2 linked regions of the Pseudorhodoplanes sinuspersici genome follow. The protein of the gene in region 2 interacts with the protein of the main gene of each other region in a pairwise test. Links are inferred from orthologs where the notes say so. Each region holds a gene or a part of one and is shown on either strand. Other genes may lie near its edges.

What was found.
Region 1: the proteins of CAK95_RS14710 (region 2) and CAK95_RS07320 interact in binary tests that used the Escherichia coli proteins (3 or more experiments, as listed by UniProt). The link is inferred for Pseudorhodoplanes sinuspersici from one-to-one orthologs.

Annotation. Positions count from the first base shown.
Region 1 is NZ_CP021112.1:1,474,541-1,489,507, reverse strand. What follows is about bases 4,066-7,016. They hold CAK95_RS07320 (glutamate-5-semialdehyde dehydrogenase), read right to left. Parts: upstream 6,212-7,016; coding sequence 4,919-6,211; downstream 4,066-4,918. Other genes in these bases: CAK95_RS07315 (M15 family metallopeptidase), read left to right, coding at 6,448-7,016; CAK95_RS07325 (nicotinate-nucleotide adenylyltransferase), read right to left, coding at 4,246-4,905; rsfS (ribosome silencing factor), read right to left, coding at 4,066-4,169. Also shown: CAK95_RS07350 (divergent polysaccharide deacetylase family protein), read right to left, coding at 1-242; CAK95_RS07345 (S41 family peptidase), read right to left, coding at 477-1,820; CAK95_RS07340 (murein hydrolase activator EnvC family protein), read right to left, coding at 1,817-3,097; 23S rRNA (pseudouridine(1915)-N(3))-methyltransferase RlmH, read right to left, coding at 3,233-3,715; more of rsfS, read right to left, coding at 3,732-4,065; more of CAK95_RS07315, read left to right, coding at 7,017-7,065; proB (glutamate 5-kinase), read right to left, coding at 7,125-8,255; CAK95_RS07305 (DUF72 domain-containing protein), read left to right, coding at 8,359-9,087; GTPase ObgE, read right to left, coding at 9,136-10,176; CAK95_RS07295 (DUF2946 family protein), read left to right, coding at 10,492-10,881; CAK95_RS07290 (TonB-dependent receptor family protein), read left to right, coding at 10,934-13,039; CAK95_RS07285 (DUF1775 domain-containing protein), read left to right, coding at 13,063-14,055; CAK95_RS07280 (TetR/AcrR family transcriptional regulator), read right to left, coding at 14,163-14,792. UniProt on the Escherichia coli protein: Catalyzes the NADPH-dependent reduction of L-glutamate 5-phosphate into L-glutamate 5-semialdehyde and phosphate. The product spontaneously undergoes cyclization to form 1-pyrroline-5-carboxylate.
Region 2 is NZ_CP021112.1:3,033,222-3,046,480, forward strand. Bases 7,010-9,789 are described here. They hold CAK95_RS14710 (sulfate/molybdate ABC transporter ATP-binding protein), read left to right. Parts: upstream 7,010-7,767; coding sequence 7,768-8,811; downstream 8,812-9,789. Other genes in these bases: cysW (sulfate ABC transporter permease subunit CysW), read left to right, coding at 7,010-7,766; ilvC (ketol-acid reductoisomerase), read left to right, coding at 8,994-9,789. In the rest of the region: CAK95_RS14670 (TonB-dependent receptor), read left to right, coding at 136-975; CAK95_RS14675 (acetolactate synthase 3 large subunit), read left to right, coding at 1,222-2,982; ilvN (acetolactate synthase small subunit), read left to right, coding at 3,113-3,664; CAK95_RS14685 (LysE family translocator), read left to right, coding at 3,668-4,270; CAK95_RS14690 (RrF2 family transcriptional regulator), read left to right, coding at 4,301-4,738; CAK95_RS14695 (sulfate ABC transporter substrate-binding protein), read left to right, coding at 4,995-5,984; sulfate ABC transporter permease subunit CysT, read left to right, coding at 6,038-6,880; more of cysW, read left to right, coding at 6,888-7,009; more of ilvC, read left to right, coding at 9,790-10,013; CAK95_RS14720 (tripartite tricarboxylate transporter substrate binding protein), read left to right, coding at 10,268-11,215; CAK95_RS30205 (hypothetical protein), read left to right, coding at 11,422-11,547; CAK95_RS14725 (ATP-binding cassette domain-containing protein), read left to right, coding at 11,565-12,341; CAK95_RS14730 (ABC transporter permease/substrate-binding protein), read left to right, coding at 12,338-13,259. UniProt on the Escherichia coli protein: Part of the ABC transporter complex CysAWTP involved in sulfate/thiosulfate import. Responsible for energy coupling to the transport system.

The sequences.
Region 1 (14,967 bases), 1.6 Mb from region 2 along the record:
GGTGCGTCCGGCTTCGGAGCTGGCGGCTTGGGCGCGTTCGCCTCAAGCGATTCCGGTGCGGTGATCGAGACCTTGGCGTGCGGTTCGCCGCCCATCGGGTCCTGCGCGATGATCGCCCACAGCACGAATACCGCGATAATCGCGGCCAATGTCCCCGCAACGGCACGGGTTGCGATGGTCGGCACTGCGAACCGGCGCGGCTTGGACGGCCCTTGGCCGAGGGGGGTGTTCAGTTCATCCACGGCACGATTGCCCGATTACGATGGATTATGACTCCGCAAAGTCCGGCATCGTGCCCTGCGAATCATACCTGCGAGTCTAGAGTGTTTTCGCGCGAGGTGGCTACCGGCCTTCGCCGGCCATAGCCGGCTTCGGATCCCGATTCTGCTGGCGGAAACACAGCCTGCCGGTCCGGCAAAAAGAAACGGGGCGGCCCGAAGACCGCCCCGTCCGTATGTCGTAGGCTTTCGAAGCAATTACTGCTTCGGAGCTTCCGCCCGCTTGCCGCTCGGCGGGAAGGCCGAGTTGGTCACCGTGCCACGGAGAAGGTCAGCCGCCATTTTCAGCGCCTTGTCGTCCTTCGGATCCGGCGGGATATAGGACTGCGAACCGGTCTGCTCGTCACCGTCAGCCTTGAGGTGGCCGCGCAGCGAGGATTCGCCCTTCGTGTCCGACCGCGCCTTCAGATCGTCCGGCACGTCCTGCAGCACTTCGATGTCCGGCGAGATACCCTTCGCCTGGATCGACTTGCCGGATGGCGTGAAATAGCGCGCCGTGGTCAACCGCAGCGCGCCGTTGCCGGCCCCGAGCGGGATGATGGTCTGCACCGAACCTTTACCGAACGAGCGGGTGCCGAGCACGGTCGCCCGCTTGTGGTCCTGCAGCGCGCCGGCCACGATTTCCGAAGCCGAAGCCGAGCCGCCATTGACCAGCACGATGATCGGCTTGCCCTTGGTCAGGTCGCCGGCGCGGGCGTTGAAGCGCTGAGTCTCTTCAACATTGCGCCCACGGGTCGAGACGATCTCGCCACGCTCAAGGAATGCGTCCGACACCGAGATCGCCTGATCGAGCAGGCCACCCGGGTTGTTGCGCATGTCGATGATGTAGCCCTTCAGCTTGTCGGCCGGAATCTGCGCTGTCAGATCAGCGATGGCCTTCTTCAGGCCGTCGGTGGTCTGTTCGTTGAACTGGGTCAGCTTGATGTAGGCGACATCGTCGCCCTGCACGTTCGAACGCACCGCGCGCACCCGAATGATGTCGCGGGTGATCGAGATCTCGATCGGCTTGTCCTGACCCTTGCGCATCACGCGCAGCTTGATCTTGGTGTTGACCGGTCCACGCATCTTCTCGACCGCCTGGTTCAGGGTCAGGCCCTGCACGGCGTCATCGTCGAGATGGGTGATGATGTCGTTGGCGAGAATGCCGGCCTTGGCGGCGGGCGTTTCGTCGATTGGCGACACGACCTTCACGAGGCCGTCTTCCATCGTCACTTCGATGCCGAGACCGCCGAATTCACCGCGTGTCTGGATCTGCATGTCGCGGAAGCTTTTGCCGTCCATGTAGCTCGAATGCGGATCGAGTCCGGCCAGCATGCCATTGATCGCTGTTTCGACCAGCTTCGCATCGTCCGGCTTCTCGACATAGTCGGAGCGGACGCGTTCGAACACATCGCCGAACAGGTTAAGATTGCGGTACGTGTCCGACGACGCGGCTGCTTTCGCGCTCATGCCGGCAAACATGATGCGGGGTTGCACCGCGACCAGCGTCAGGGCCGCGCCTGCCGCCGCTCCAATGAGGACGAGGATTGTCTTGCGCATCATCCGCGGACCTTCTCACTTTCTTTCTTGGCCCACCACGGGCCGGAATCGACGGGTGTCCCGTCTTTGCGAAATTCAACGTAAAGCACCGGTTGGCTGGTCCCTATGGGAGATGCCGCCGCTACTCGCGCTGTGCCGCTCCCCATTGCTGCGACTGGTTCGCCGGTTAGCACGAATTGACCGATGTCGACGGAAATTCGTTCCATACCAGCGATCACGATATGATATCCGCCGCCTGCATTCAGGATCAAGAGTTGCCCGTAAGAACGAAACGGGCCGGCATAGACCACCCAGCCGTCGCATGGTGCCGTGACCTGTGCCCCGGGGCGGGTCGCAATCGATATCCCGCGTTCGGTTCCGCCGATCCCGTCAGCAGCACCAAAATCGCGAATTTTCACGCCATTCACCGGCATCCGCAGTGAGCCGCGCGTCGATGCAAAAGCGATGGCGGGAGACAGGCGGCCGGGATCGCTGAGCGCAGTCAGAGCCGGTTTGCTCGCGCCCTTTTGATCTTCGGACAGGGCGGCACTTTTCGCTGCGCGTGCGGCACTCTCCAGCCCTTGTTCCAGTCTTGTGACCAGATCTTGCAAATTATCGACTTGCTTGGCCAACACACCGGCCTGAGCGCGCTGTTTCTCCAACGCCTGTTCCGAATTGGCTTGCTGCTTGCCACGTTCTTCGATCAGCAGCGTCATGCGTGCCTGATCGTCAGACAACGATTTCAGATCGGTCGTCAGTTTCGTCCGTTCGCTGGCAATATCCGACCGCAATTTCTGAAGCTGTGTCAGATCCGCCGCCAGCCGGTTAGCCTCTGCTCGCATTTCAGGCACCACCGCACCAAGGACGATTGCGCTCCGAACAGTCTTGGCGGCGTCGTCCGGGCTGACCAGCAAGGCTGGCGGCGGACGGCGACCCATGCGCTGAAGCGCCGCCAATACCTCGGCGATGACGTCTCTGCGATCGTTCAGCGACTGGCGCAATTTGCCTTCCTGCTCTTCCAGCGGAGCCACGCGGCCTTCGGTGGCCGACAGCCGGTCTTCGACCTCGCGCATGCGGGCTGCGGTAGCGATCAGGTCCGCGTTCAATTTCCGGCGGTCGTTGCCAAAGCTTTCGATTTCCGCGCGCAGGCGGGCTTCGGTCTCGGCGGCCCGTTTCTGCTCATTGCGGGCGGCCTCGAGTTCCCGTTCCCGCGCCTTCAGAATGTCATTATCCGCTTGGGTCTCGACGGCAGCTTTTGGGGGGCCGCCGTTTTGCGCGAGAACGGTTCCGCCTCCGCCCATTGAGGCGGCCAAAATGGCAGCCCCGGCAGTGACCCGGCGCAAAACTCGCGCTTTTGTGCAAGACCCGATCATTCGGCTCCGTTCATGCCCCGGAATAGCGGCCTTCTTGTGCCTTTTTGCCGCAGTCAGGCGCTTTTATTCACGGTGATATGGGTGTCCGGACAGGATTGTGACAGCCCGGTAGAGCTGCTCCAAAAGCATAATCCGCACCATCTGATGCGGCCAGGTCGCCGCGCCAAAGCTCAGGACGGTTTTGGCCTTGGAATGCAGACTTTCGGCCAATCCGTCGGCCCCGCCGATGACGAAAGCGACCGCCGGCTGTCCGCCATCGCGCCATTGCCCCAGATGCTCGGCGAAGGCGGCGCTGCTGATCGATTCGCCCCGTTCATCGAGGAGCACGATGGCCGATTTGTCAGGCACGACATTGGCGATCGCGATGGCTTCTTCGAGCTTGCGGCGCTCGGCATCCTGCGCCCGGCTTTCGCGGATTTCGACGATTTCGATATCGCGAATCCCGATATTGCGGCCGGCCTGGAGCACACGTTTCAGATAGCGCGCGGCAAGGTCCGCTTCCGCGCCCTTCTTCATACGCCCGACCGCGAGCACCAGCACGCGCATCGGAGTTCCTTCGCGATCAGTTCGACTTGCGTTGAGCCGGGTTTTGGCCGCCCGCCCACATCTTTTCGATCGCGTAGAAATCGCGGACTTCCGGCCGGAACACGTGAATGATCACGTCGCCGGCATCGATCAGCACCCAGTCGCAATGCGGCTGGCCCTGAACGCGGATGTCTTTCAGTCCGGATTTCTTCAAATGCTCCACGACATCGTCCGCGACAGCGCCGACATGGCGGTTTGAGCGGCCCGAGGCCACCACCATCAGGTCTGCAATCGAGGTTTTGCCGGTGAGGTCGATGGTGACGGGGTCCTCTGCCTTCATCTCTTCGAGACGGTCGAGGACGATTTTCAACGTTTCGGAGGCGTCACGCACCTCGGAAACGGTCTGCGGTACGACAGGTGCACTAGACGTTTCAGGCGTTTTTGCACGAGACCGCGCGGTCGCTTGTGTTGTCAGAGGCCCTTTCCTTCTTACGGTTGCGTTCAAGACGAGACTCAACACTCACGAATGTAGGCACGATGGGTCAGCACTTTCAATGGCCGCTCCCTTCCTTTTCGGCCCGAATCCGGGTCGAGGACAGGTCGGACTTGACCCCGTGCAGATAAACCCAGGCCGGTGCCGGTAAAACCGGCAGCCGTGATGCCTGATTTTCGGGGATTCTGGCTTTGGCGAAGCTGATGGCGGCAGGCCCCGAGGCGGCCTTGAGGCTGAGGCCCCCGCGGTCCACGACCGCGATCGGCAGCATCATGAAGATATCGCGCCAGTGCTTCCAGCGGTGGAAGTCCTTCAAATTGTCCGCACCCATGATCCAGACGAAATGAGTGCCCGGCGATTCTTTCAGCAGCCAGGCGATCGTATCGTATGAATATTTCGCGCCGATGACGGCTTCGAAACCGGTGACATCGATGCGCGGGTGATCGGCCATCGCTTGCGCCATTGCGATGCGCTCGCCGATCGGCGGCAATGCGTTTTTGTCTTTCAGCGGATTGCCCGGTGTCACCAGCCACCACAGCCGATCGAGCTGCAGCTTCTTCATCGCCAGGAGGCTGACCGCGCGATGCGCTTCATGCGGCGGATTGAACGATCCGCCGAACAAGCCGATGCGCAGGCCGGGGGCGTGCGGAGGAAGCGTCACGCGCGCCTTTGTCACGCTCTTGACGAGGGTGCGTGTCGGGCCATCGCCGGGCTTCATAACGGCCACGATGTCACGGCCTTGTCTGTCCCGTGCCGCGCACACGATATTTGAACGATGTGAGTTGCTCGACGCCGACCGGGCCGCGTGCATGCATGCGGCCCGTGGCGATGCCGATTTCAGCGCCGAACCCGAACTCGCCGCCGTCGGCAAATTGCGTCGAGGCGTTATGCAGCACGATGGCGGAATCCACTTCGTTGAGGAATTTCGCCGCTGCGGCCTTATCCTGCGTCACGATCGCGTCGGTATGCTGCGAGCCATAGTGTTCGATATGCGCCATGGCATCGTCGATCCCATCGACAAATTTGGCAGCGATGATGGCGTCGAGAAATTCCTTGCCGAAATCATCGTCGCTGGCCGGCTTCACGCGTGCATCGATTTTCTGAATCGCCGCATCGCCGCGCACTTCGCTGCCAGCATCGAGCAACGCTGTCACAAGGGCCTTGGCAACCTTCTTCGGTGCATTCTGATCGATCAGCAATGTTTCGGCTGCGCCGCAGACCCCGGTGCGCCGCAGTTTTGCATTGAGGATGATCTCCCTGGCCATATCGAGCTTGGCTTTCTTGTCGACATAGACGTGGTTGATACCCTCAAGATGCGCGAAGACCGGAACGCGCGCTTCGTCCTGCACGCGCGCGACAAGGCTTTTACCGCCGCGCGGCACGATCACATCGATGTTGCCGTTGAGGCCTTTCAGCATTTCGCCGACGGCAGCGCGATCACGCACCGGCACGAGCTGGATCGCATCTTCCGGCAGACCGGCGCTTCGCAAGCCGTCCAGCATCGCGGCATGAATGGCGCGCGAGGATCTGTGCGAATCCGAGCCGCCGCGCAGGATCGCGGCATTGCCGGCCTTCAGGCACAGCGCGCCGGCATCGGCGGTGACATTGGGGCGGCTTTCGTAGATCACACCGATGACACCGATGGGCGTGCGCACGCGCTCGATGGTCATGCCGTTCGGCCGCTTCCATTTCGATATCACGTCGCCGACCGGATCTTTCAGCTTGGCGACAACTTCGAGTCCCTCGGCCATGCCTTCGATGCGCTTCTCGTTGAGGATCAGACGATCGAGGAACGAGCCGGTGATGCCCGCGGCCTTGGCATCGGCGACATCGGCTTCGTTGGCGGCGATGATGTCCTTTGTCGTTGCGCGGATTGCCTGCGCCATCGCCAGCAGCGCCTGTTCCTTCTGCTGTGCCGGCGCCAAGGCCAGAACGCGCGCAGCTTTACGGGCTTTCTGACCGATGTCCCGCATGAGGTCGGTCACAGAGGCGGCGGAATCGACGGATTTTAGAGGCGCAGTCATGAGTTCAGGCGTCAACTACAGTGAACACGGGCGACATCGTGTACCATGTAAGCGCCGCACGGGCGAGGCGGCAGGGGGCCTGCCAGACCAGTTTGGCATGCGTGTTCTTCATGGATGGTATTGGAAACGTTGATGATTTGGTGGCGTTACGCCATCCTTTCCGCATGCAGCGCGCGATTCGTTCATTGCCGAGAGGACTCGCCGTTGCCGCCATTCTCTCGTGCATGGGACAAAGCGTGGACGCGCAGACCCGGCCATCAGCTTTTGTCGATGTCGCCTCTGTGGTGCCGGGCCTTGTGGTCGATCTGCGCTATTTCAGTCCGCACAATTTTGTCGGCACGCGGGTTGATGGCTATGAGGCGCCGGTCTGCATCCTGACCCGGCAGGCGGCTGCGGCATTGGGGGCGGTGCAACGGGACCTTGCCCCGCGGAAGCTGGGGCTGAAGGTGTTCGATTGCTATCGGCCGGTGCGGGCGGTGGCGCATTTCGCCCGCTGGGCGCGCGGGCCTGAGAACGGGACCAAGGCCGAATTCTATCCCGACATCGACAAGCGCCATCTGTTTCGCGAAGGCTATCTCTCGCAGCGTTCGGGACATTCGCGCGGTTCGACCGTCGATCTCACCTTGGTGTCGTTGCCGGGCAACGAAGAACTCGACATGGGCACGCATTTCGATTTCCTGTCGCCGCGCGCGGGATCGCGCGGCGATGTCAGTGCGCAGCAGCGCGCCAATCGCAAATTACTGTCCGACGCGATGCGTGCGCATGGGTTCATTCCCTATGCAAAGGAATGGTGGCACTTCACGCTGCGGAACGAGCCGTTCCCCGGCGACTATTTCGATTTTCCGGTGCGTTGAGTCATTTGTTTGTGCATAAACTTGTCGGAAAATCGGTGCCCACTTTTCCGGATCATGCGCTAGCGTCCCGACAGCACCAGATCGTCGCGATGCACGATCGCGGTGCGGCCCGATATGCCGAGAATGCTGACGATATCGGCTGACGACTGGCCGATGATCTTGCCGGCATCTTCGGCATCATAAGCGACAAGCCCGCGCGCGATCTCCGCGCCGTCGAGATCGCGGATGATCACGGCGTCGCCGCGCTGGAACGCGCCGTCGCAACGCTTCACGCCCGCTGGCAGCAAGCTCGCACCACGCCGCAGCGCCGCCACGGCGCCAGCATCGATATGCAATATGCCTTTGGATTCGAGCGCACCTGCAATCCACTTCTTGCGGGCGGTAACCGGATTGGCCGGCGTGAGAAACCAGGTGCAAGGCCCGCCATCGATGATGGCGCGCAACGGATGCATCGTCTTGCCCGAGGCGATCACCATGTGCGTTCCGGCATTGGTGACGATCTTGCCGGCTTCGATCTTGGTGACCATGCCGCCGCGCGACAATTCCGAGCCCGATGCGCCGGCCATGGATTCAATCTCGTGCGTAATGCGCTCGACGACCGGGATCAATTTCGCATCGGCCTTCACGCTTGGCGGCGCGTCGTAAAGGCCGTCGATGTCCGACAGCAGCACCAACAGGTCGGCGCTCACCATGGTTGCGACCCGCGCGGCGAGGCGGTCATTGTCGCCGTAGCGGATTTCGGTGGTGGCGACGGTGTCGTTCTCGTTGATCACCGGTACGCTCTTCCACTTGAGCAGGCGGTCGATGGTCGAACGCGCATTGAGATAGCGGCGCCGCTCCTCGGTGTCGCCGAGGGTGACGAGGATCTGCCCTGCGGTGATGCCGTGGCCGGACAGCATCTCAGCCCAGATGCGGGCGAGCGCGATTTGTCCCACCGCGGCAGCGGCCTGTGAGTCCTCAAGTTCCAGCGGGCCCTTCGGCAGCTTCAGCACCGAGCGTCCGAGCGCGATCGAGCCAGAAGATACTACGAGGATGTCGCGGCCACCCTCGTGCAGCGAGGCGATGTCTTCGCACAAGGCGCGCAGCCATGGCTCGCGCAGCTTGCCGGCGGCGGCATCGACCAGAAGCGACGAGCCGACCTTGACGACGATGCGCCGGAAATCGGTGAGGGCGGGTGTACGGGTGGACATCACAAGCGATCTTCAGGAAGCCGAACTCTTGGGGCCGGCGGGGCGTTATCTAGCAGCGAATTTCCCGCCCGTCATGAACTGAAAGCATATTGAAGAGAGGCAGATGGCCCGTATCCATATCGGCACCTCGGGCTGGCACTATCAGTCCTGGCGCGGGCCGTTCTTTCCCAAGGAACTGATGGTCAAGCATCAGTTGGCCTATTACGCGACGCAGTTCGATACCACCGAGCTCAATGGCGTGTTCTATCGCACGCCGACGGTCGAGGCTGTGAAAGGCTGGCGCGATCAGACCCCGCCCGATTTCATCTTCGCCTGGAAGGCGTCGAAATTCATCACCCACTGGAAGCGGCTGACCGACAAGTCCCGCAACTCGCTCACGCTGATGGAAACACGCCTCAAGCGGCTCGGCGACAAGGCTGGCCCTGTACTGTTTCAGCTGCCGCCGGGATTTCACGTCAATTACGAGCGGCTTGCCTCATTCCTGAAGCTCCTGAAGCGCAAGCACGCTTACGTTTTCGAGTTTCGTCATGAGAGCTGGTACGATGAACGTATCTTCGGTCTTCTTCGCGAGCATGATGTTTCGCTCTGTCTTTCGGATCATGCCGATGCGCCCGCGCCATGGGTGGTGACAGCCCGTCATGTCTATGTGCGCGGACACGGGCCGGGCGGCCGCTACAAGGGTCATTATTCCGACAAGACGCTGAAAGCGTGGGCGGACGATATCCGCAAATGGAAACGCCAGCGCCGCGATGTGTATGTCTATTTCGACAACGATCAGAAGAGCGCAGCGCCGGCCGATGCGGCGAAGCTGAGGGATATGTTGAAGTTATAGCGATTCAGAATTCGGTCGTCCCCGCTTTCGCGGGGACGACAAATAACTTTATGGCTGCCACGCCTCGATCTTGTCCTTCGGCTTGGGCTCTTCCATCTGCCTGGCCTTGTCGATCACATCGAGCAGCGCGCGCAGAACCTCCTTCACGCCCTGGCCGGACTGTGATGACAGCACGAGCGGTGTTTTCTTCGCCGCCTTCTTCAGCGCCTTGATCTGCGCCTTGATCTCGTCCTCGGTCATGGCATCGCATTTCGACAGCGCAACGATTTCCGGCTTCTCGGCGAGGCCCTCGCCATAGGCTTCGAGTTCGTGGCGCACGACGCGATACGCCTCAGCGACATCCTCGCTGGTGCCGTCGACGAGATGCAGCACCACGCGGCAGCGCTCGATATGGCCGAGGAAGCGGTCACCAAGGCCGACGCCTTCATGCGCGCCTTCGATCAGCCCCGGCAGATCGGCCATCACGAATTCGCGGTTGTCGACGGCGAACACGCCAAGCTGCGGATGCAACGTCGTGAACGGATAATCGGCGATCTTGGGCTTCGCCGCGCTGACGGTCGCAAGGAAGGTCGATTTGCCGGCATTCGGCAGGCCGACCAGGCCGGCATCGGCGATCAGCTTCAGCCGCAGCCGGATCGTCATTTCGACCGCGGGCTGGCCGGGATTGGCATGGCGCGGGGCGCGGTTGGTCGAGGATTTGAAATAGGCATTGCCGAAGCCGCCATTGCCGCCGCGGGCCAGCACGACCTCGTCGCCGACCTTGTCGAGATCGGCGATCAGCGTCTCGCCATCCTCTTCATAGATCTGCGTGCCGACCGGCACTTTCAGGATCAGATCCTTGCCGTTGGCGCCGTGGCGGTCCTTGCCCATGCCATTGCCGCCGCGCTCCGCCTTGTGGTGCTGCAAGTAGCGGTAATCAATCAGGGTGTTCAGCCCATCCACGGCGCGCGCGATCACGTCGCCGCCACGGCCGCCATCGCCGCCATTCGGGCCACCGAACTCGATGAACTTTTCGCGCCGGAACGACACGCAGCCGTTACCGCCGGCGCCGGACTGGATGTAGATCTTGGCTTCGTCGAGGAATTTCATGGGGCCTATATAGGGCAGCTTTGCGCGCACTTCACGCTTTGACTGCCTGTTGCCGCAAGCGCGGTGCGGGTATTTGCGCCCTCTCCCCTTGCGGGAGAGGGCTGCTCCGACAAGTCGGCGAGTTCGATTGGTGAGGGGTTACGCTCTTACGATAGACCGTAACCCCTCACCCATCAGAATTCGTCGTGAAGACTTTCATGCCCTCTCCCGCAAGGGGAGAGGGCGCAGTTATCGGCGTCACGCCCGCTGCGATGGTCCTTGGACCTGTGGGAACCCCAGTGGCGCCCGCGACAAGGATTTGGTAACGAAGCGGCCATGAAGGGTCTGTTCACACGCGGGCGGGTGCGGGCGGCGGTCGGTTTGATCGCGGCCTATGCCATTGCGTTGCAGACCCTGCTGGCGGCCTTCTCACCGCTGCCGGCCAACGCCAGCGGCGCTGATTTCGGCCAGTTATCGGTCATCTGCTTTGGCAGCGGCAGCACCACCCCGTCGGACGATGGCGGCGCCCCGCAGCATTCGGCCAAATACCACTGCGTTCTGTGCGGCTCGCTGCTGGCCGGGGCGGCGCTGACGCCGGATCCGGTCGCCATTCCGCTGCGGCGCCCGGCGATTGCCAGCACCTACGCTCCCACCCCCGACGAGACACTTCGCAACACAGCGCCGGCCCGGGCCGGGCCAGCGCGCGCACCTCCGCTGACTGTGTGATCCGCCGCGGCCGTTTGCGGCCGCGATCTCACATCGTCAATCGGAGTTTGAAATGTCTCGTTTTTTGCGCGCGTCCTGCGCGCTGTCGGCCAAGACAGCCATCTTGGCGGCAATCCTGCCATCCATTGCGGCCGCACAAACAGCACTGCCAACCATCACCGTCACATCGCCGGCGAACCCAAGTAACGGGCCGGTTGCGCCGTCTGAAGGAAGCCTGACCATTCCGACCGTTGCGGAAGCGCGCAAGGAGATCCAGCAGACGCCGGGCGCCGTCGCCATCGTCACGTCGGAAGAATTGCGCGATCAGCGCACAGCCACCGTGAAGGACATGTTCGATTATGTCCCGGGTGTCTGGGCGCAGCCGAAATGGGGCGAGGACGCGCGGCTGTCGATCCGCGGCTCGGGCCTGTCGCGCAACTTCCATGGCCGCGGCATCCAGCTCTACATGGATGGAATCCCCATCAACACCGCAGACGGTTATTTCGATCTGCAGGAGATCGACCCCACAGCGTACCGCTACACCGAGGTTTTTCGCGGCGCCAATGCATTGCGCTTCGGCGCCAATGCGCTGGGTGGTGCGATCAATTTCGTGGTGCCAAGCGGGCGCGATGCCAGTCCGCTTGCCGCGAGCCAGGATATTGGCGCTTTCGGCTATCGCCGGATTCAGGCGAGTTCGGGCGCGGCTTACGGACCGTTCGACTATTTCGTCACCGGCTCGTACCAGATGCAGGATGGCTACCGCGATCACAGCAACGGCGACCTGCTGCGCGGTTCGGCCAATTTCGGTTACCGGATTTCGCCGAACGTCGAGACGCGTTTCTATTTCAATGGCAACAATATCGAGCAGCGTATTCCCGGCTCGGTGACGAAAGCCAGCGCATTGAACGCGCCGCGGACCGCAGCCCTGAACAATGTCCTCAACGACTGGCAGCGCAACATCAATTCAAACCGCGTGGCCAACAAGACGACGATCCAGCTCGACAACACAACCTTCGAGGTTGGCGCCTTCAGCACCAGTCGCCACCTGATGCATCCGATCTTCCAGTGGCTGGATTACGATTATGAGGACTATGGCGGGTTTGGCCGCATGGTCGACGACCGCCTGATCCATGGGTTCAGGAACAGGCTCGTTGCCGGCGTCAATATTCTCAATGGCGAGATCGACAACAAGCAATATCAGAACGGTGTCATGGCGACGAAAGGCGCGCTGCTCTCATCGTCTCTGGACAAGTCGAAGAACACCTCCGCCTATGTCGAGAATTCGTTTTACTTCCTGCCGAATGTTGCGGCCGTTGCCGGCACGCAATTTTTGAACGCGTCGCGCCAGCGAATCGACCGCTTTTTGTCGAATGGCGATCAGTCGGGCAAAACCGATTTCAATCTGTGGAGCCCGAAATTCGGGTTGCTGTGGGATATCGATCCAACCGCGCAGGTCTTCGCCAATATTTCGCGCAGCGCCGAGGTGCCGAGTTTTGGTGAGGGATCAAGCGCCTTGGCGATCCCGTTCACGCAAATCCAGGCTCAGCGGGCAACCACCTATGAGATCGGGACACGCGGACGCCGGCCTTATGTCACGTGGGATATCGCGCTTTATCGCGCGGAAATCCAAAACGAGCTTCTATGTTTCAGCAATCAGGCAGCAACCGGCTCATGCGATGTCCTCAATGCCGGTCGCACTGTGCATCAGGGGCTGGAAGTCGGATTTGGGGCCGCGCTCGTCAAGTCGATGTTTGTCATGGGTGACAATCCCGACACGCTGTGGGCGCACGTCGCCTATACGTGGAACGATTTTTTCTACGACAACGATCCAACTTGGGGCGACAACGCGCTGCCTGGCGCACCGCCTCATTATCTGCGCGCGGAGCTTGTCTACAAACACCCGTCCGGAATTTTCTTTGGCCCAAATATCGAATGGGTGCCGCAAGGTTATTACGTTGATGCGGCCAATACGCTGACGACAGACCCCTATGCGCTTTGGGGGTTGCGGGCAGGGTACGACAAAGGTGAGCGGCTCTCGTTCTATGTCGAAGGCCGCAACCTCTCAAATAAGGCCTACATCGCGAGCGCAAGCACGGCACGCGTGGCAAACCTCAGCAGTGCGCTGTTCGAACCCGGCACCGGCCGCGCCGTCTATGCCGGCCTGAAATTCAAATGGTAATGTAGGAGACCAACAGGATGATCATGATGACCAGACTTGCAGGGACGGCCACGACCTTCGCTTGGATGATGCTCGCAGGCGGCGTCGCCTTCGCGCATGTGACGCTGGAAACGCGCGAGGCGAAAGCAGGGACGGGCTACAAGGCGGTTCTGAAAGTGCCGCATGGCTGCGATGGCTCGGCGACGCTGAAAGTGCGCGCGCAGATTCCGGAAGGCGTGATCGCGGTGAAGCCGATGATGAAGCCGGGTTGGCAGATCGAAACCGTGAAGGGTGCCTATGGCAAATCGTATCCTTATTACCATGGCGTGCAACTCACCGAAGGCGTGAAGGAAATCGTCTGGAGCGGCGGCAAGTTGCCGGACGATTTTTACGATGAATTCGTGTTCGCGAGTTTCCTTGCGGGCGACTTGCCGGAAGGTCGCTTGTATTTTCCGGTGACGCAGGAATGCGAGACCGGCGAAGCACGCTGGACTGATATTCCTGCGCAGGGTCAGGATGCGCATGCGTTGAAATTCCCGGCGCCTGCGGTTGTCATTCTGGCACAGCATAAAGGGCACGGTGCAGGAGCCGCGCCGGCAGCAGCAAATGTCTACAAGGTCGGTTCGATCACGATTGAAGCGCCATGGTCGCGGGCGACGCCAGGCGGCGCGAAGGTCGCCGGCGGCTACATGAAGATCACCAATAACGGCAAGGAGCCGGATCGCCTGATCGGCGGTTCGGTGCCGGTCGCGGGCCGTTTCGAGATCCACGAAATGGCGACGGAAGGCGGCGTGATGACGATGCGCGAATTACCGAAGGGTCTCGAGATCAAGCCGGGTCAAACCGTGGAGCTGACGCCTGGCGGTTATCACATCATGTTCCAGGAGCTGAAATCCGGCCTCAAGCAAGGGCAGACCGTGAAAGGCACGCTGGTGTTCGAGAAGGCCGGCAAGGTCGATGTCGAATATCGCGTCGGGCCGATCGGCGGTGGTGCCCCGTCAGGCGGCGCAGCGGGCGGCGGGCATTCGCATCACTAAAGTATTGACTGCACCTCCCCCTGAAAGGGGGGAGGTCGACGCGTGAAGCGCGTCGGGTGGGGGTCACCAATGCAGTATGTGTTTGAGAGGGAGGGAGTCACCAAAGCTCAATCCCTCAAAAACACGCACCTGACGAAGTCGCGATAGAGCAGCACTTGCTTTGGCGGGATCATCGGATCGCGCAGGGCGCGCGACAGGATCAGCGCGCCTTCGATCAGTGTCGCGGCCATGTCGGCCAGCGCATCGAGATCGACGTCATCGCGCGGCGGATATTTCTGTGCGATCAGCTCGAAACGTTCGCGGAATCGGCGGCGCCAGCGCAGGACGCCTTCGGCATTGAGGTCGCGCACGTCGCGATTGAAGAGCTGGTCCTGATAGACGAAGGATGCAGCGAGGCAGCCGGGATGCGCTTCGGTCATGTTCGCCATCATCTCGGCGAACAGCTTGAGGCCGACCAGAAAGCCGTGCAGCGGATCTTCATTCAGTTCGTCGCCGCGCCGGAATAGTTCATCCAGCACTTGCTGATCGTGTTCGAGGTAGCGCAGCAGCAATGCTTTGGCGAGGTCGCCTTTGTCCTTGAAGTGGTAGAAGAAGCCGCTTTTGGTGATGCCGGCCGCGGTGATCAGTTCGTCGATCGAGGTGCCGGCAAAGCCTTTGGCGAGAACAGCCTCTTCCGCCAGCGCGAGCAGCTTCTCGCGCGTGTCCTTGCCACTGCGGATCGGGGCTTTTTCGAGCATCGCCAAGTGTACCACGAGTCCAGTTCACCCGCGCGCCCGTTCCCGGAAGGCCGCGGCGCGGCACTGGAATTCCCGCTAAGCCGCTGATCTGAATGCGGTTTAGCGACATTGTCGGCGCTGTACCACGATCCTGCTAGGCCGCAGCGTGAACTTCATTAGTGTCCGCGCCGACCAA
Region 2 (13,259 bases):
CTTCCGTAACCATCGCTTTACTGTTTTTGTTATCGGGGCGCGCAGTGACAATTGTATTGTTATCGCCGAAGCGTCGCTTGCTGGCGAGTGCTGCAGGGATCAGTGTACTGGTTGCTGGTCTGACAGCGGCAACAGTTGCAACAGCGCAGGAGCAAGCGCCCCGTCAGCGTGATCGGCGGCGTGCGGCGTACGCAGATCGATCAGAGCAATTTCGATATCGTGACCGGCCAGCAGTTGAGCGGCTCGTCCGCGAGTGCGGTCACGCCGTCGATTGCCGGGCTGATCAAGATCACGCCGTGGCTGGCGCTCTACGGCAATTATATCGAGGCGCTGGAGCGCGGCGGCGTCGCGCCGCCGGGGACCGTTAATGTGGGGCAGACTTTTCCGGCGCTCGTGAGCAAGCAACACGAATTCGGAGCGAAGTTCGACTTTCAAATCCTCGGAGCGACCTTCGCTTATTACAACATCAATAAAGCCAACCAATATATCGATACGGCGACGAATATCTTCACGCAGGATGGCCGGCAGGAAAATCGGGGCTACGAGGTCACGATCTTCGGCGAGCCGATCAAGGGTATTCGTTTTGTCGCGGGAGCATCCTTCATCGATGCCGTGCAGCTCCAGACGGATTCGGGCGAGTTCGATGGCAAGAAGGTCACTTCGGTTCCGGACAGCGAATATCGGCTCGCCGCCGAAGTCGACCTCCCGTTCGTTCCCGGCTTCACCGTGACCGGGGCGATCTATCACACCGGACCGGCGCCGTATAACAATGCGAACACGTTCGATGTTCCGTCCTGGACCCGCTTTGATCTCGGCGCCCGCTATGTCTATTATGTGGACCAGGTGAAAATGACGGCGCGCTTCAACGTCGAGAGCCTGACCAATGAGGCCTACTGGATCGCCGGATACGGCAGCGGCGGCCTCGCTCAGTCCGGAGCCCGGCGCTACGTGGCCTCATTGACCGCCTCGTTCTGACGGCCCGCCGAGAGGCTCGGCGCTTGACGGGGCGGGAGACGACCCTTATACCACGCGCAACGTTCGTACTGGACTAGGCTATGTCGCGCAATTTTATTTCGTGGACGCTTCTCATCGTAGGAAGGCGCATCGCTGGGGGTGGTTGAAACCACCTATGCCGGGCGATGCGCTGTTCAGGGGGCCTCACGGGCCCTTTTTTCTTTTCCCGGATGACCACGAGAGACGACGAGTGATTGGAGCAGTGAGATGAGCAAGGAAATGACCGGCGCCGAAATGGTGATCGAGGCGCTCGCCGATCAGGGTGTGACCCACATTTTCGGCTATCCCGGCGGCGCGGTGCTGCCGATCTACGACGCCATCTTCCAGCAGGAGCGGGTCAAGCATGTGCTCGTGCGCCATGAGCAGGGCGCAGTCCATATGGCGGAAGGCTATGCCCGCTCGACCGGCAAGGTCGGCTGCGTGCTGGTGACGTCCGGTCCCGGCGCGACCAATGCGGTGACCGGCCTGACTGACGCGCTGATGGATTCGATCCCGATCGTCTGCATCACCGGCCAGGTTCCGACGCATCTGATCGGCAATGACGCTTTCCAGGAATGCGATACCGTCGGCATCACGCGGCCCTGCACCAAGCACAACTATCTGGTGAAGCGGATCGAGGACCTGCCGCGCGTGCTGCACGAGGCGTTCTATGTCGCCGCCAGCGGCCGGCCGGGTCCGGTGGTGATCGACATCCCGAAGGATATTCAATTCGCCAAGGGCACCTATTCAGGCCCGCAGAATATCAAGCACAAGACCTACACGCCGAAGATCAAGGGCGACCTCGACAAGATCAAGGCGGCGGTCGAACTGATGGCGAGCGCGAAGAAGCCGCTGTTCTATACCGGCGGCGGCGTCATCAATTCCGGCAAGGAAGCGAGTCATCTCTTGCGCGAACTGGTCAAGCTGACCGGTTTCCCGATCACCTCGACGCTGATGGGGCTTGGCGCTTATCCGGCGGCTGATCCGCAATGGCTCGGTATGCTCGGCATGCACGGCACCTACGAAGCCAACTGGGCGATGCACGATTGCGACGTGATGATCTGCGTCGGTGCGCGGTTCGACGACCGTATCACCGGGCGGCTCGATGCGTTCGCGCCGAACTCACGCAAGATCCATATCGATATCGATCCGTCCTCGATCAACAAGACGGTGAAGGTCGATATTCCGATCATCGGTGATTGCGCGCATGTGCTCGAAGACATGACGCGGCTGTGGCGTTCGTCTTCGTTCCAGCCGGACAAGAAGGCGATGGCCGAATGGTGGAAACAGATCGACAAATGGCGCGCGCGCAAGTCGCTCAGCTATCGTCCGTCGAAGGACATCATCAAGCCGCAATATGCGATCGAGCGGTTGTTCGAGCTGACCAAGGACAAGGACACCTACATCACCACCGAAGTCGGCCAGCATCAGATGTGGGCGGCGCAGTTCTATCGTTTCCAGGAGCCGAACCGTTGGATGACCTCGGGCGGCCTCGGCACGATGGGCTATGGCCTGCCGGCGGCGGTCGGCGTGCAGATGGCGCATCCGAAATCGCTGGTCATCGATATTGCCGGTGAAGCCTCGGTGCAGATGACCATGCAGGAAATCTCGACGGCGGTTCAGTACCGGCTGCCGATCAAGGTGTTCATCCTGAACAACCAGTATATGGGCATGGTGCGCCAGTGGCAGGAATTGCTGCATGGCAACCGCTATTCGGAAAGCTATTCGGAGGCGCTGCCGGACTTCGTGAAGCTCGCGGAAGCGATGCATGCGCATGGTATCCGCTGCCAGAAGCCGGGCGATCTCGACGATGCGATCAAGGAGATGATCGATATCGACAAACCGGTGATCTTCGATTGCGTGGTCGATCAGAAGGAAAATTGTTTCCCGATGATCCCGTCCGGCCGCGCGCATAATGAGATGATCCTCAGCGATGCCGCGGAGAGCCTCGAGGATGCGATCACCGAAGAAGGCAAGATGCTGGTTTGATCTGGTCATTCCGGGGCGCGAGCGAAGCTTGCGAACCCGGAATCCAGAGATCGATTCTGAGGCCTGGATTCCGGGTTCGCGCTTTCAGCGCGCCCCGGAATGACGACAGTACAATAAGGGAAAATTGCTCGTGAACGCCACCATACCCACCACGTCCCATTATCCCGCGGCGCCGGCAGCGGAGGTTTCCAGTTCGCATACCTTGTCGGTGCTGGTCGACAACGAGCCGGGCGTTCTTGCGCGGGTGATCGGGCTGTTCTCGGGCCGCGGCTACAATATCGATTCGCTAACGGTGTCGGAGACCGAGCATCAGAAGCACATCTCCCGCATCACCATCGTCACCAGCGGCACGCCGATGGTGATCGAGCAGATCAAGAACCAGCTCGAGCGTCTTGTGCCGGTTCACCGCGTGATCGATCTCACGGTGGCGGGTCCTTATCTTGAGCGCGAACTGGCAATGGTGAAAGTGCGCGGCAAGGGCGAGCACCGCGTCGAGGCGCTGCGTCTCGCCGATGCATTCCGCGCTCGCGTGATCGATGCGACCACTGAAAGCTTCGTGTTCGAGATCACCGGCAAGAGCGACAAGATCGACCAGTTCATCGAGCTGATGCTGCCGCTCGGCCTTGTCGAAGTGTCACGCACCGGCGTGGTCGCCATCAGTCGCGGCCCCGAGGCGATGTAGCGGATGGGCATGCCGTTCGACCTGTTTCTGGCGCTTCTTGCGTTTGCGGCGGCAACGGCATTCACACCGGGCCCGAACAACATCATGGTGACCGCGTCCGGGGTGAATTTCGGGTTCACTCGGACGCTGCCGCATATGTTCGGCATCACGCTGGGCTTCGTCGTCTTGCTGATGGGTTGTGCAGCAGGACTGGGCGCGATCTTCGCCGCCTATCCGCCATTGCAGATCGTGCTGAAGATCGTGGGTGCGGCCTATATGCTTTGGCTCGCATGGAAGATCGCGACCGCAAAGCCCGCGGCCGACAATGACCGGCATATTTCTCAGCCGATTTCCTTCTGGCAGGCAGCGCTGTTCCAGTGGGTCAACCCCAAAGCCGTCGTGATCGCCCTGAGCGCGATCGCGCTCTATGTGAGGCCGGAACGGTGGTTGTCCGATCTTGCTTTGCTGCTGGTGGTGTTCGCGGTCGCGACAATTCTCGCCGTGGTGACCTGGACCGGCTTCGGCGTGGCTTTGCGCCGGCTGCTCACCGACCCGAACTATGCACGCGTCTTCAATCTCGCGATGGCGGCGCTTCTGGTTGTCAGCATCGTGCCGATGGTGGTTTAACGTTGCATCGGAACCGCGCAAACGCTGACCATGCTTTCCCGCCGCGCCAAATATGCTCTTCGAGCAATGATCTATCTTGCCGGCCATAGAGGCGCGGCGCCGGTATCTGTTCGCGACATCGCGCAGGACCTGAAAATTCCGCGCCCTTTTCTTGAGCAGATTTTCTCCGAACTAAAGCGATCGAACCTTCTGGTATCCACACGCGGGAACCAGGGCGGTTTCCTGTTGAGCCGTACGCCCAAGGACATCAATTTGGCCGAAATCATCCGCCACATTGACGGGCCGCTGGCGCTCGCGCCCTGCGCGAGCCAGACGGCGTTCCGACAATGCCCGGACTGCGTCGATTTGCACATCTGCACCCTGCGGCCGGCGCTGATCGCAGCTCGTGATGCGACGGCGAAAATCCTAGAAAAAACAACGCTCGCGCAGGCCGCCGCAGAAAAATCGCCTCGAAAAGGCTCCGGATAAATAAAACTATTCTGATTGATTTAGTCAGAATTATGTGGCCCCATTCCCACGGGTTCGGGGGGCGATACCCAACGATCCTTGTGCCTTGGTGGCGAAATGGCCGGATTTTCAGTCCGGCGGTGCTGCGGGAATGCCCGCGCCATCGCATTGCCACGGCGCATCGCTGACTGAGAGGTCGGATAAATGCGACAGGCCGCAATGGTCCGTCGCTGCAACCCTTGACCTGTGCCGGAGTTGTTCCGGCCGATGGAGGATCATGATGCGGCTTCTTGTTGCAATGCTCGCCATTGCCGGCTGGGTGACATCGGCGGCCGCCCAGAACATTTCGCTGCTCAACGTGTCGTACGATCCGACCCGCGAGCTTTATGCCGATTTCAACAAAGCTTTTGCCGCGAAATACAAGGCTGAGACCGGCACGACGGTTGCCATCAAGGCCTCGCATGGAGGTTCCGGCCGTCAGGCTCGTTCGGTCATCGATGGGCTCAGTGCCGATGTGGTCACGCTGGCGCTGGCTTACGATATCGATGCAATCGCCGATAAGGGATTGCTCTCGAAAGACTGGCAGCAGAAGCTGCCGCAAAACTCATCGCCCTATACATCGACTATCGTGCTGCTGGTGCGCGCGGGCAATCCCAAAAAGATCAAGGACTGGGACGATCTCGTGCGTCCCGATGTGAAGGTGATCACGCCGAATCCGAAAACATCGGGTGGCGCCCGCTGGAATTATCTCGCGGCCTGGGGTTATGCGGCAAAGAAATACGGCTCCGAGGATAAGGCCAAGGAGTTCGTGAAGAACATCTTCAAGAATGTGCCAGTGCTCGACACCGGTGCCCGCGGTTCGACCATCACCTTCGTCGAACGTGGCGTCGGCGACGTGTTCATCTCGTGGGAAAATGAAGCGTTCCTCGCCATCAACGAACTCGGCAAGGACAAGTTTGAAATCGTCATTCCGTCGGTATCGATTCTTGCCGAGCCGCCCGTCGCCGTCATCGACAAGGTTGTCGACAAGAAGGGAACGCGGGCTGCGGCTGAGGCCTATCTGAACTATCTTTACAGCAAGGAAGGTCAGGACATCGCCGGAAAACACTACTACCGCCCGCGCGATCCTGAAGTCGCCAAAAAATACGAGAATATATTTCCGAAGCTGAGCCTTCTCACCATCAATGACGATTTCGGCGGCTGGCGCGCGGCGCAGAAGAAGCACTTCGACGACAAGGGCGTCTTCGACGAAATCTATAGCCAATGAGCGTTGCTGCCCATACAATTGGCGATCAACTGGACAGTCGGGAGACGACATCCTTGGATCGCCGTCGCAACCGGCGCCGCCGGAGCGTGATACCTGGTTTTGGCATCACGCTCGGACTGACGCTGACCTGGCTCGCCTTGATCGTGCTCATTCCGCTCGGTGGTCTGTTTCTCAAGACCGCTGAGTTATCGCCTTCGGAATTCTGGTCGATCGTGACCGGAACGCGCGCGCTCAATGCCTTGAAGATCAGTTTCGGACTATCGCTGGTTGCAGCGGCCGTGAACCTGTTTTTTGGCGCGTTGGTGGGATGGGCCCTGGTGCGTTATGAATTCCCCGGCAAGCGTCTGGTCGATGCGATCATCGATGTTCCTTTTGCATTGCCGACTGCGGTTGCCGGCATCGCGCTGACCACGCTGTTCGCGGAAAATGGCTGGCTCGGTGGATTGTTGGCGCCGTTCGGCATCAAGGTTGCGTTCACGCCGCTTGGCATTCTGATTGCGTTGATCTTTATCGGCTTGCCGTTCGTGGTGCGCACGCTGCAGCCGGTGCTGGAAGATCTCGATACGGAAATCGAGGAAGCCGCGGCGACGCTGGGCGCCAGCCGCTGGCAGACGATTACGAAGGTCATCGCGCCAATCGTCCTGCCGAGCTTGTGGACCGGTTTTGCACTCGCCTTCGCGCGCGCTGTCGGGGAATATGGCTCGGTGATCTTCATTGCCGGCAATCTGCCGAATATCTCCGAGATCGCGCCGCTGTTGATCGTGATCCGGCTTGAGGAGTTCAAATATGCCGACGCCACGGCCATTGCGGTGGTGATGCTGCTGGCCTCCTTCGTCATTCTGTTCGCCATCAACCGCCTGCAACGGTGGTCGGCGACGCGCACCGGCCACGCGTGAGATCATCATGGCTGGACCCGCAACAGGTTTCGCAGATCGCACGCGCTCGAATGGCGCCACACGGCCGCGTCCGGCGCGCTCCGAGTCATTTTTGGTGCGCTGGCTCATCATTGGCGTGTCGCTGACGTTTCTTTTTATTTTCCTGGTGTTGCCGCTGGTCACCGTGTTCGTACAGGCCTTCGCGCGCGGCATCGGCCCTTACTTCGATGCACTGACCGACCCCGACGCCGTGTCGGCGATCCAGTTGACGATTCTGGTCGCCTCCATTTCCGTCGTGCTGAATTTGATATTCGGTCTCGTTGCCGCTTGGGCGATCGCGAAGTTTGAATTTCCCGGCAAAAGCCTTTTGATCACGCTGATCGATCTGCCGTTCTCGGTGAGTCCGGTCATCTCCGGTCTGGTTTTCGTGCTGCTGTTCGGCGCGCAGGGCTTCTTCGGCGCGTGGTTGATCGAGCATGACGTCAAGATCATCTTCGCCTTGCCTGGTATTGTGCTGGCGACGCTGCTGGTGACATTCCCGTTCGTTGCGCGAGAACTGATCCCGCTGATGCAGGAGCAGGGCACGCAGGAGGAAGAGGCCGCGATCTCGCTCGGCGCCTCCGGCCTGCAGACCTTCTTCCGCGTGACGTTGCCGAATGTGAAATGGGCGCTGCTTTACGGCGTACTTCTCTGCAATGCGCGCGCGATGGGCGAGTTCGGCGCGGTGGCGGTGGTGTCCGGTCATATCCGCGGCGAGACCAACACCATGCCGCTGCATATCGAAATTCTCTACAACGAATACCAGTTCATGGCCTCGTTCGCGGTGGCGTCTCTCCTGGCGCTGCTGGCGCTGGTGACGCTGATCGCCAAGGTCGTGCTGGAACGGTTCGCGATATCGGAGCGATGAGATGAAAATCGACATTCGCAATGTCACCAAGCGCTTCGGCGACTTTACGGCGCTGAATGGCGTCGACCTCGAAGTGAAGTCGGGCGAACTGGTCGCGTTGCTTGGCCCATCCGGCTCCGGCAAGACGACGCTGCTGCGGATCATTGCCGGTCTCGAATGGCCAGACACCGGCCACGTTATGTTTGATGGTACCGATGCCTTGTCGCGCAGTGTGCGCGAGCGCCATGTCGGCTTCGTGTTCCAGCATTATGCGCTGTTCCGGCATATGAGCGTGTTCGAGAATATCGCATTCGGTCTGCGGGTGCGGCCGCGCCGTCAGCGTCTCAGCGAGGAGAAGATTCGCCAGAAGGTCGACGAATTGCTTGACCTTGTGCAGCTCAAATGGCTGGCGGACCGATATCCGTCGCAACTCTCCGGCGGGCAGCGCCAGCGTATCGCGCTGGCGCGCGCGCTGGCGATCGAGCCGCGCGTTCTGCTGCTCGACGAGCCATTCGGTGCGCTGGATGCAAAGGTGCGCAAGGAGCTGCGCCGCTGGCTGCGCAGCCTGCACGAGGACATCCACGTCACCTCGGTGTTCGTCACGCACGACCAGGAAGAAGCGCTGGAAGTCGCCGACCGCGTAGTGGTGATGGACAAGGGCCGGATCGAGCAAGTCGGTGCCCCCGAGGATGTACATGACCGCCCGGCGACAGCCTTCGTGCATGAATTCATCGGCGAGTCACTGATGCTGCCGATCACGGTGCAGGACCAGCGGGTGCATGTGGAAGGCCGGCCATTGTCGATCGATCCCCAAGGCGCTGCGAATGGGGCGGCCAGGCTGTTCGTGCGTCCGCACGAGATCGACGTGGTCGCCGCCGACGGAGCGACCCTTACGGGCGTGGTCAAGCGCGTGCACGGCCTTGGCGCGGCGCGGCGGGTCGAGGTGTTGCTGTCGGCGCCGGAAACGCTGGTCGAGATCGACACCCCGCGGAACCTGCCGGTCGAAGTCGGTGCCACCATCGGCCTCAAGCCGCAGCGCTACCGGATTTTTGCCGACCCGCACTAGCGCCCGACGCTTCCGCCGAGCGGGGACGGACCGAGATATGATCATTCGACCGGGGCCGATGCCGCCTCCGGGACTTGTCGCGGGCCCGCCATACCCCTAGAAACCTCGCCTGACCGGCGCCGGAACCCTTCTGGCGCACCGATAACACTGCGGCCGGGACAAGCCGCCACAAGGGGTTGATGATGCGTGTTTATTATGACCGGGATGCCGACCTGAACCTGATCAAGGGCAAGAAGGTCGCCATTGTCGGCTATGGCAGCCAGGGCCATGCCCATGCGCTCAACTTGCGCGATTCCGGCGTAAAGGATGTGGCCATCGCGCTCCGCAAGGGTTCGGCCTCGGCCAAGAAGGCCGAAGGCGAGAAGTTCAAGGTCATGGAGGTGGCCGAGGCCGCCAAGTGGGCCGACGTGGTCATGATGCTGACCCCGGACGAATTGCAGGGCGACATCTACCGCGATCACCTGCATGCCAACATGAAGGAAGGCGCGGCGCTGCTGTTCGCCCACGGCCTCAACGTGCATTTCAACCTGATCGAGCCGCGCGCCGATCTCGACGTGCTGATGGTCGCCCCGAAGGGCCCCGGCCACACCGTGCGCGGCGAATATCTCAAGGGCGGCGGCGTGCCCTGCCTGATCGCGATCGACAAGGACTCGTCCGGCAACGCCCATGACCTCGGCCTGTCCTACGCCTCGGCGATCGGCGGCGGCCGTGCGGGCATCATCGAAACCACCTTCAAGGAAGAGTGCGAGACCGATCTGTTCGGTGAGCAGGCCGTGCTCTGCGGCGGCACGGTGGAACTGATCCGCGCCGGTTATGAGACGCTGGTGGAAGCGGGCTATGCGCCGGAGATGGCGTATTTCGAATGCCTGCACGAACTGAAGCTGATCGTCGACCTGATCTACGAAGGCGGCATCGCCAACATGAACTACTCGATCTCCAACACCGCCGAATACGGCGAGTATGTCACCGGTCCGCGCATCATCACGCCGGAAACCAAGGCTGAAATGAAGCGCGTGCTGAACGACATCCAGTCCGGCAAGTTCACCCGCGACTGGATGCTGGAGAACAAGGTCAATCAGGCCTCGTTCAAGGCGACCCGCGCGCGGGCCAACGCCCACGATATCGAGAAAGTGGGCGAGAAGCTGCGCGAGATGATGCCGTGGATCAAGAAGGGCGCGCTGGTCGACAAGGCCAAGAACTGATCTGATCCGAAACGATCGAATTGCAAAGGGCTCGCTTCGGCGGGCCCTTTTTTGTTTGTGCAACGCGTGATGGGCGATATCGCCATCGGCCGAATATTCGCTTGCTTTCACGTCGGCAATTCAGTCGACTTGGACGTGTCGCCCGCGTGAAGGATATCGCTTCGCGCGAACACAAGACGTCAAACAATAAGCTGGGCCACGGCTTCCTCTCATCAAAGCCGGAAAGGCTCGGAACGGTCGGGGAGGCCACTTACATGTTCGACAAGAAGGCATGTTGTATTATTGCGCTCATGGTCTCGCTGCTGGTGCCGGTGACGGCATCCGCACAAGGCTCGCGCAACATTGAGCTTATCGTTCCGTTTCCTGCGGGCGGCGTCACCGATCTGGTTGCGCGGATACTGTCGGAGCGCTTGTCGAAAGACCTCGATCAAACGATCGTCGTGATCAACAGAGACGGCGCGGGCGGTACCATCGGTGCGACCGCGACGGCGGTGGCGGCACCGGATGGCGTCACACTGGGCTTTTCGGCGATGGGGGTCATCACCGGCCGGCCGCATCTGCGCAGCGATCTGCGCTACAATGTGAATTCATTCGACTATATCTGCCAGGTGGCGATTACGCCGACCGTGATTGTGGTATCGCCCGAGAGCCCCTATCGGTCGCTGAAGGATCTGTTCGATCAGGCTCGCCAAACACCTGACAAACTCACCTACGGCCATCCCGGGCACGGCAGCATCCCGCATCTGCAGATGCTCGATCTGTCTTCGCGAGCCGGCGTTACGCTGACGTCGGTGCCGTTCCGCGGCGACGCGCCGGCACGCACCGCATTGATCGGAAAGCATATCGACATTCAGATGTCGGGCGACGCCGGGGGTATCGGCAATATGCGCGCGCTGGCGATCATCGCGCGCGAACGCACGCCAAGTTTGCCGGATGTGCCGACCACGAACGAACTCGGCTTCGGCGAGGGCTTTGCGACACCGTTCGGCTTATATGCGCCGAAGGGCGTGCCGGCGGCTGCGCTGACCCGGTTGCGCAAGGCTTGCGCAGATACGGTGGCGTCCCAGAGCTTTCGCGCGGCGATGACGAAATCCGGACAGACGGTCGATTATTTCGATGGGCCGGAATTCGCCGCGCGGATGGAGCAGGTCTCACGGCTCGTCGGCGACCTGGTCGAGAAAATGCCGGCGCTGAAAAACTAGGGGCTTTCTGGTTTTGATGGATCACAGCCAAAAATGCTCCGGGTAGACAGAGGCCCGCATTCGCGTCACCATGGCGTCGCTGGTCAATATCGGGAGAGCATGATGGATTGTGAGCCAATGCTGTGCATCATTGGCGAAGGCTATGCCGCCCGCGCGTGCGGCGAATCGAAGTTCAATCTGAATTCCGCGCCACAAACGGTGGTTGGGTGCCGCTCGGCGGCGATCCGGGCGAGGATCTTGTCATCATTTTCCGCCGCCACCTGACCGGAACCGGCGCGCCGACACTGGTGTTGTTGCTCAACCTGCTCTCTGAGATTTCGATCGCGTGGTAAAGCCCGAACCAGCGGCCATGATCGCGTTCGACGCCGTTACCAAGCGTTACGGCGACAATGTGCGCCCGGCGCTCGACAATATCTCGCTCGACATTCAATCCGGCGAATTCATTGTCATGGTTGGACAATCCGGTTCGGGCAAGTCGACGCTGCTTGGCATGATCAACCGGCTGATCGACCCGAGCGAGGGCGTCGTTTGGTTCGAGGGCGAGGATGTGCAACACCTCGATCCGGTCCTGCTGCGCCGGCACATCGGCTACGTGTTTCAACATGTCGGATTGTTTCCGCACATGACTCTGGCGGAGAATATCGGCATCACGCCACGCCTCCTCGGCTGGGACGAGGCGCGCATCGCGGCCCGCACCGAAGAACTATTGACCTTGGTTCAACTGCCGCCGGAGCAATACCGGGATCGTATCCCGTCAGAATTGTCCGGCGGCCAGCGCCAGCGCATCGGTGTTGCGCGCGCCATCGCCGCCAAGCCACGCGTTGTCTTGATGGACGAACCGTTCGGTGCGCTGGATCTGCGAACCCGCGATGCCCTGAGCCGTGACTATCGCAAGCTGCACGAGGCACTTCAACTCACCACCGTCATGATCACCCATGATGTGATCGAGGCCGTGCTGCTTGCGGATCGCATCGCGGTTTTGCAGGACGGCCGCATTGCAGGTCTCGGCACGCCGCATGATCTCGTGACGAATCCGCCAAACGATGACGTGCGGGCCCTGATGGACATGCCGCGCCAGCAGGCCGAGCGATTGAATGCGCTGATGCGTGAAAGCGCCGCGTCATGAGCATCGATCCCGCCATCGCCGATGCGTGGTCACGGCTGCCCGATTATCTCAGCCAGCATGTGCTGGTGAGTCTGACCGCACTCGCCATCGGATTAGCGATCAGCCTGCCGCTGGCGCTGTTTTCCGTCCGCCGGCCCTATCTGCGCGACGTGGTGCTTGGCATTGCCAGCATCGTGCAGACGATTCCCGGCCTTGCGCTGCTTGCGCTGTTCTATCCGCTGCTGCTTGGTACAGCTTCGCTGACGGCGCGCTTTCTCGGCTTCGATTTTTCCGCACTCGGCTTTTTGCCGTCCGTCCTGGCACTGGCGCTCTATTCAATGCTGCCGGTGTTGCGCAATACCATCACCGGCATCGAGGGTGTTGATCCCGACTTGCGTTGGGCGGCACAGGGCGTCGGCATGACCGAGCGGCAATCTCTGTTCATGGTGGAATTGCCCCTCGCCATTCCGGTGATCATGGCCGGCATCCGCACCGCGGCCGTATGGGTGATCGGTACGGCAACGCTGTCGACGCCGATTGGCCAGACCAGTTTGGGCAATTACATCTTCAGCGGCCTGCAGACACAGAACTGGATCTCCGTGCTGTTCGGCTGTGTCGCGGCGGCATTGCTGGCGATGGCGGTCGATCAATTGCTGGCGCTGATGGAGCGGGGTGCCGCATCCCGCCGCCGCTCGCCCGTTATTGCCGGATTTATCGGGCTGTTCCTCATCGTCAGCCTCGCGCTCGCGCCCGCCTGGGGCGCGCGCAAAGCGGATTATGTGATCGGCGCCAAGACATTTTCCGAACAATATATTCTTGCGGCTTTGATGGCGCAGTCTCTCGAAGCGCAGGGCCTGACTGCGCGCCGCCGCGAAGGTCTCGGCTCCAACATCATCTTTGCCGCGCTCGTCGCCAACGACATCGACGCCTATGTGGAAT